DNA from 2 places in the Alteromonas sp. ABH4_456 genome. Region 2 is predicted to be linked to the other one. Evidence: riboswitches for the same ligand, from Rfam matches in the RefSeq annotation. Region 2 holds a riboswitch; the other holds the start of a gene.
What was found. A riboswitch is a leader RNA that binds a small molecule or an ion and turns the genes downstream of it on or off. The one in region 2 is predicted to bind cyclic di-GMP.
Positions count from the first base shown of each region.

Region 1: another riboswitch for cyclic di-GMP. It lies ahead of ACXAG2_RS11295 (AAA family ATPase); the one in region 2 lies ahead of ACXAG2_RS08780 (hypothetical protein).

Region 1 covers NZ_JBSWXO010000006.1:94,836-98,392, forward strand. Annotated here, with positions in the region: gene ACXAG2_RS11290 (alpha/beta hydrolase) at 1-982, opposite strand, end outside; cyclic di-GMP riboswitch class I at 1,249-1,338, shown strand; gene ACXAG2_RS11295 (AAA family ATPase) at 1,434-2,129, shown strand; gene ACXAG2_RS11300 (replication protein RepA) at 2,089-2,421, shown strand; gene ACXAG2_RS11305 (GGDEF domain-containing protein) at 2,548-3,557, shown strand, end outside.
Region 2 covers NZ_JBSWXO010000004.1:288,319-291,875, reverse strand. Annotated here, with positions in the region: gene ACXAG2_RS08785 (TonB-dependent receptor) at 1-1,078, opposite strand, end outside; TPP riboswitch at 1,136-1,238, opposite strand; gene ACXAG2_RS08780 (hypothetical protein) at 1,362-2,042, opposite strand; cyclic di-GMP riboswitch class I at 2,088-2,169, opposite strand; gene ACXAG2_RS08775 (helix-turn-helix domain-containing protein) at 2,357-3,557, shown strand, end outside.

The sequences.
Region 1 (3,557 bases), on a different contig from region 2:
GCGGATTAGCGCCGGGAGCCGCACAGGGATCACGTAAATCCACACCGGATTTATCGAAATGCATATCACTGAGCATTTTCCTATTCACCACCACATCAGCATGGCATAATTTATAACTCTCATCGATGATAAAAAAGGTATTGGTTTTCGTGGTTGCCCGCGACATTAAATCTTCAATACCGGTAATGGGCGTAGTGGTGTCTGCCTGAGAATGTGCGGCAAATACAGGTACGTCTACAGTTTTCCCCTGTTCAAACTGGTCTCTCACATCATCAATCACTTCCATCAGTTCAAGTCCGGAAAAACTGGCAATGGTGGGATATTTATACGGATTCGGCCCCTGTGTTTCATAGTGACCGTCAAGAAACCTGGCGACCCACTGAATTCCCCATATCCCGGATAACCGCTCTACGCCGCTGTCGAGTGCCAGAGCACCGGAAAATAACATCAGGCCGTCAATGTTGTCAGGGTGATGCAAATAATGCTGAACAGAGAGCGCGCCGCCGGTGGAAAAGCCGCCCAGATAAACGTGCTTACCAAGTTGCGGTGCCAGCGCCATGACGTCACTCAGGTGTGCACCCCAGCGTTCTGCCAGATTGCTGTCGCTCATTTCATCGCTTGCATCCAGTTGGCCATGTCCTACGTTTAAAGGCACAATAACGTTGTAACCTTTGTCATGCAGTGCCCGTGCTATGCCAGACATATAAAACGGCGAATCGCTTAATCCGTGAAGCAAAACAACCACCGTATCGACAGGTTTTCCGTGATGCAGAATATACGGCGCGTTGCCATCGTTGCGAAGAGCAGGAGAACACACACTGAAACGCTGAAATGTGGGGTTCATGCATGCCCTGATCTGGCCGAAGCGCTCTTCATACAAGTGACTGAATGAATCAAACGCTTCATCCATTGCATTATTCTGCCCGAAACTGACTGTGCTGAAAGCCAGCAGAAACAAACTCAACAGGGATGTTTTTACCACTCCCTTCTCCTTATTTGCGGGTATAGTTTTCAATAACACCATGTGTTGGCATATTAACAGATATAACTTTAATTAGAATGATTTACACGGGCGAACCGCGGATTTCCAAGTCCTGCAGCCCGTTTGTCGCCACCGGCCACCTGGTCTGACAGGTATATTTTTTTATTCTTAAATATCGAGAGGCATGCGGCGCACACCGTTTGTTTTAACTAGTATCCTGATTACCGGTAAGCCATGGCATCCCCGCCGCTTACCCGAAAATGTACTGTTGAAAAAGGCAAAGCGGTGCGAAAGCCCGTGACGCAAAGCCTCCGGTCTGCCATCTGATTACAGATAATGATAGCGGGGTTACCGAACAAGCATAGTCCTTAATCCGGCTCATGTTCACTTTTTCAGTCACATTCGTTAACCGTTTATCCGTGATGACGGATCAAAAGTTGAGGAACGAACGATGATCGTTTTGGTTGGTGGCGAGAAAGGCGGCAGTGGCAAAAGCTGCCTTGCACAAAATATCGCTGTTTATCTGAGAACTGAAAAAAATGCCAGTGTACTGATGGTCGACTGCGATCCGCAGCGCACTACTTCAGACTGGATTCAGGAACGCAAAGCTAATGATAAATTGCCGTCGATTAACTGCGTGCAGTTGTACGGCAAGATCCGCAACGAATTACTGAGCCTGCGCGAGCACTACGATTACGTAGTCATTGACTGTGGCGGACAGGATAACCTTGCGCTGCGCTCCTCGATGGCAGTGGCTGACCACATTCTTATTCCGTTACGTCCCAAACGGCGGGATCTGAAAACGGTTCCCCATATGGAAGATATTCTTTCAACCTGCAAAATGGTGAATCCCGACATGAATGCTGCTTTTGTGATTACCCAGTGCCCTTCTCTGCCTTCGCTGGGCAGCAGGATCCTGGAAGCAAAAGATGTCTGTCGTTCATTTGAAGTACCGGTACTGGACTCAGTGACATACAGCCGCAATATGTATGACGATTCTGAAGAGTCTGGCCAGTCAGTCATGGAAAGTGAGCCGGACGGAAAAGCATCAGCAGAAATTCGCAATATTATTGAAGAACTTCTGTCGCGGAGAGAGGGGAAATCTTATGAGTCTGTGCAGCCTCAAAAAATCCACGCCGTCAGCTAAACCTGTTGAGCCGGTGAGCGTTGATGAATTTATTGACGACGCACTGGCCTACGCAGCAGGTAAACATGTTATCAGGCAGGTCTATCCGGCAACGGACTCTGCTAACAAAGACAACATTACGCCTTGCGGTCCCATGCGACGTGCTACATTTACATTATCTGAAGACGCAATTGAGAAGCTTGGAAAGTTGTCGGCAGAAACAGGGATCTGCCGTTCCAGACTCATCAGAATATGGATAGAAAATCAAAGCAGTGAAGACATCAGGCCTTTACTGACAAATAAAACACCCTGACAGACATACCACAAGGTGGCGGCCGGGTGCAGGCGTTTGCATGGAATGCAAAGCGCGCCAATACGCAATAACGGGAGCACGGTGTCACTGTGCTCCCCGGTTTTACTTTTTCTGAACAGGATGAAGATGAAAAGTTATCTGTCAGGCAGTTTGATTACACTGCTTGGATTATTTCCCTCGCTGCTTAGTGCCCAGGGGACGGTCAGACAGGAAGATTTGCAGGTTGCCCCCCCCAGCCGGGAAACCACCGTCGCCCGGTTTATTGCTCACCAGACTGCCGATAATGACATCGCCCCCCGTCTGGACGTACTGCCTCCGGCCTTTTTCAACTCTGTTGACGAAACCATCGCCAGGTTGGAACACCAGATGGACACGGAGCAAGCGATCTACTTTGAGAAGCTGAAAGCCAAAGTGGAGATGGAACGTCAGGCAAGGGATTTCGAGATTCAGGAGAAAAACCGCACTGTTGAACTGGCTCAGGTGCGTCAGCATAACCTGGAAAGTATGTTATCGCTGGGTAGCCTGGTGTCCCTCTTGCTGTTTCTTTTTTTGCTGTGGAGCCGTTATAACCAGTACCGGCAAAATCAGCGGCTGGCACTGGAAGTCCGCAACCGGACCACTGAGCTGGAGCAGAAAAATCAACAGCTGGAAGAAGCTTATCATGCGCTGGAGCAGGTCAGCATGCGTGATGCGCTCACTGGTTTGTATAACCGAAACTTCCTCTCAGCCCAGTTGCCGGGTGAGATTAGCCGGGTGCAACATCACTACGCCAGTCTTAATGATGAGACCTTTCCGCCGAATCATGACTTACTCTGCTTTTTAATTGATATAGACCACTTTAAGCAAATCAATGATGAATACGGTCACCTTGCCGGTGACCGCTTCCTCGTACAATTTACCGGTATCTTAAAAGAAGTATTCAGGCAGACAGATTTGCTTATCCGCTGGGGTGGCGAAGAATTTCTGGCGGTGTGCCGCAACGCTAACCGTAATGATATGGTGGAACTGGCTGACAGGCTTATCGAGGCGGTACGCCACAAGCGTTTTCACTTACCTGATGATGTGGTGATCAACGCCACCTGCAGCGTGGGATTTTGTGCAATGCCTCTGTGTCGCAGAAATCCTTATGAGATGGA
Region 2 (3,557 bases):
GTAAATCCTGTTCACTCTGATTGATGCGGCCGCCGATAACCCAGGTCGTAGTGTCATTGAAGATTTTTTTATCTTCTGCAGAAGTAAAACGCACCTCGGCAGATTGTTGGGAAACATCCCGGTAATATGCATCAAAGGACGTATAGCCCCAAGGGTGGAAACCGGTGTAGGTCCAGTCTTCGTCGTAGCCGTAAGCGATATCATGACCGGCCATAGTCGCAATGATTTCCAGCAAACCTCCGGCAGTTTCATGATTGATATGTGCGCTGACCGCTTTAGTTTCCTGCTCATCAAAGCCGGGTTCATCCGACAAGGTGTGACGGTTGTTATCCAGTGAGAAAGCATCATAACCGTTATTGATATCGTACCAGCGTAAATCCACCGCAACGGATGTTTTGTCAGTCACATCCCACAGTGTGCCCAGCCTTACTGCATTCTCATGAATCCCATTGGTATCGTCGGCACCCAAAAAGTCATTTTCAATAAAACCGTCACTGCTGTTGTGCACAAACGCAGCACGCCAGGCCAGAGAATCAGACGCTTGTCCGCCATGGGCACCTTCAGCGCGGAAGAAAGATGTGTTTCCCACAGACAATTCAAAATGACTGTCACTCTCTTCTGAGGGGGCATTGCTGACAATCTTAACCGCACCAGCCAGGGCACCGGTTCCGAAGACTGTCGCCTGCGGTCCCCGGTAAACTTCTACCTGCTGTGTATCAAAAAGTACACCTGCTGCAGCAAGACCGGAGAAATCAAAATCGTCGACCAGGAAGCTGACTGAAGGATTAATCGGTTCAGCAAACTGGCTGCGCTCACCAATCCCCCGGATCTGAATAAAACGTCCGCGGGATGCTCCGGCCGCAAAATTAACATTCGGCGCAATACTTAATACATTGTCGATATAGGTAGCCTGACGGCTGTCCAGGCGGTTGCCTGATAACACAGAAGCGCTGGCACTGAGTTGATCGAGAGTCGCTGTGCGGAAATCACCGCTGACGGTAATACGTTCGATGTCTGCTGTGTCATCAGCAAAAGCAGGCAGTGCAAGTAGTGCGAGAAGAATTGCGTTTTTTTTCATTAGGATCTCTTTAGTCATCAAAAAGATCCGGCTTTACGGCAGGTATTGAGGTTTTCAGATTGCTTTTATCACCATCCCTACGCCGGTATTATCCGGATCAGGTTTAAGGGTTCCCATGGAATGGATCTCAGCCGTAAAGACGGCACCCCTTGGCCTAATGCTTATTACGGAGTCCGCAAATTAAGCGAGGGCAGTCTAACAACTTCAGTGACTTAGTCAAGTTGCCGGCAGCCCCGAAAAAGCAATAAAAAAGCCCGCGATGTGACGTGGCGGGCAATGAAGGTCAGGCGACCTTCTGATTCTGGCGTCTTGTGCGCCATCCCATAAACCCTATTCCCAGAAGGATCAGTGACATGGCGGTTGGCTCACTGACTTCTGTAATAGAGGCATTCCGGAAGCGAACCTTCATATCTCCGCAACCACTGGCTGCATCACAATCGTTAATGAATACGATGTCGGTAATAAGTCCTGACATGTAATCATCCAGAGTAATAGAGAAGGTCTCCCAGGCTGGTTCGCTGGTATAAGTAAAGTCATCCAGACCGAAATTCTGTGTGCCACCCAGAGCAAACGTGCGGCTGGCATCGTTATTCTGTTCACCGGCAGAGAAATCTGCCAGCCAGATCCCGCCAATCTCAGAGTAAGGGTTTGCATTAGTATTGTTGTTGCCCGGCGTCATACGAAATTCAAATGACAACAAAATATCTGAAGCAGAATTGTCTAAATCCAGGCTCTGGATCCCGAAAGCATCATCCAGGTTTAGTGTGAACCAGCTGTTTTCACGCAGGTTCAGTACGCTGCCATTATTTGTCCAGGTTCCGTAGTTAGACGTGCCACTTTGTTGGTGTGCAGTCAAAGTCTGGGCAGCGAAGTCGATATCGTAGCTGCTGATAATGTTGGCGTTAGCCGTGAATGCCGCACAGAAGCCGGTTAGCAGGGCTGCAGTTTTGATGCTAAATTTCATTTATGTTCCTTGAGCAGTGTGTGCCTGAAAATAGTTAAACAACTTCACTGCAACCCGGCTGTCTTATGGCGGTATAAGACCCGTGGCTTTCCGTCCCTGCCTCACGACAGGTTTGGCGAATCTACTCTGTGGAAGTGACGTTTCCACCAATGAGTCGACGGTTGTAATGATAGGGAGAGGCCCGCAAGTAAAACAGGACACTTCTGAACGAAATCCGGTACAAATTTGTACCAACACAAAATTCACCCTTTTTCTGTCAAGGCACAGGTAATTCTTATATCCTTGACTGAAGGGATCCGGTATTGGGAGCAAACGTGCAGTATCACGGTTTTTTCTGGTCGGCAGTCATCCGCGCTTTATTGAGTCTGAGAAGGGATAACGGACTTGATAACGAATATGACACAACGATGCTCGAAAGCATCACACAAATAGAAAATGAGAAAATGGACGATGACGGACTGGCGTCTATTCTTCACTCTCTTTGTCCTGCCAGTGAAAATGAGACAATTGGCCGCTCCCTGATTGGCTATCTTGATTTCAACAAAATGAGTAATCTGGTGGTGTATCTCACGGCCAGTAAGCATATTGATGACGCACTCCATGTACTGGGGAAACACTACCACTATATTCTGGGCAACAGTGCAGCATTGACCGTAAAAACTGACGGAAATGAAACCTGTCTCCGGTTTCAGCCATCATCACATCCTGTTCTTACCGAATTCCGCTGTTATTTCCTCCTCGCTTTGTGCCGTCACCTCGCCGGCAGAAAATTCGACTTCACCACGGTCACCTTACCGCCATCAGGCGAACAACCGGTCAGCTTATTAAGGCCGGTCAGCAGCGGTGATATCAGACATGAGGGAGTCGTTGTAAGCCTGTTTTTTGATAATAAGTGGTGTACACAGGCGTCGTTTTACTATTCTCAGTCGATTAAAAAAATGCTGGCGGGAAACCTCGACACCAGCAATGATTTGCCGTTAAAACAGCAGGTTAAAGAAGCATTTCTCAAAGCCCCGAGCCCGGCACGGATCCGTTCGGAATGGGTAGCGACGCAACTCGGTCAGACGGAGTCCGCTTTTCGTCGCCAGTTAAGGCAAGAGTCAATTTCCTTCAGCGCATTACTCAAAGAGTACATTCATGACCAGTCATGTCACCGGTTACTCAGTGGCGAAAAAACGGAAGACACCGCCGCCCGCCTTGGCTTCTCTGACCGCCGATCCTTTGAGCGCAGTTTTAAGGAACATGCCGGGATCAGTGCAGGACAGCTACGCCAGCTTGGCAACCGCCTGCGTTTTCAAAAAGGTAACGGTAATCTCATTAATGTGGTGGAGAACCTGCCTCCCCTGCCCAATTCAATTCAGTCTCTGTTGAATATGGACTGCGAAACAATGACGCTGGCGGATGTGGTCTCACTGATTGAAAAAGATCCGATTTTTCAGGCCCACGTTATGAGCAAGGCCAGCAGAGCGGTTTATGGCTCTGTACCCAAAAATCTTGAACAGGCAATCGGCCGGA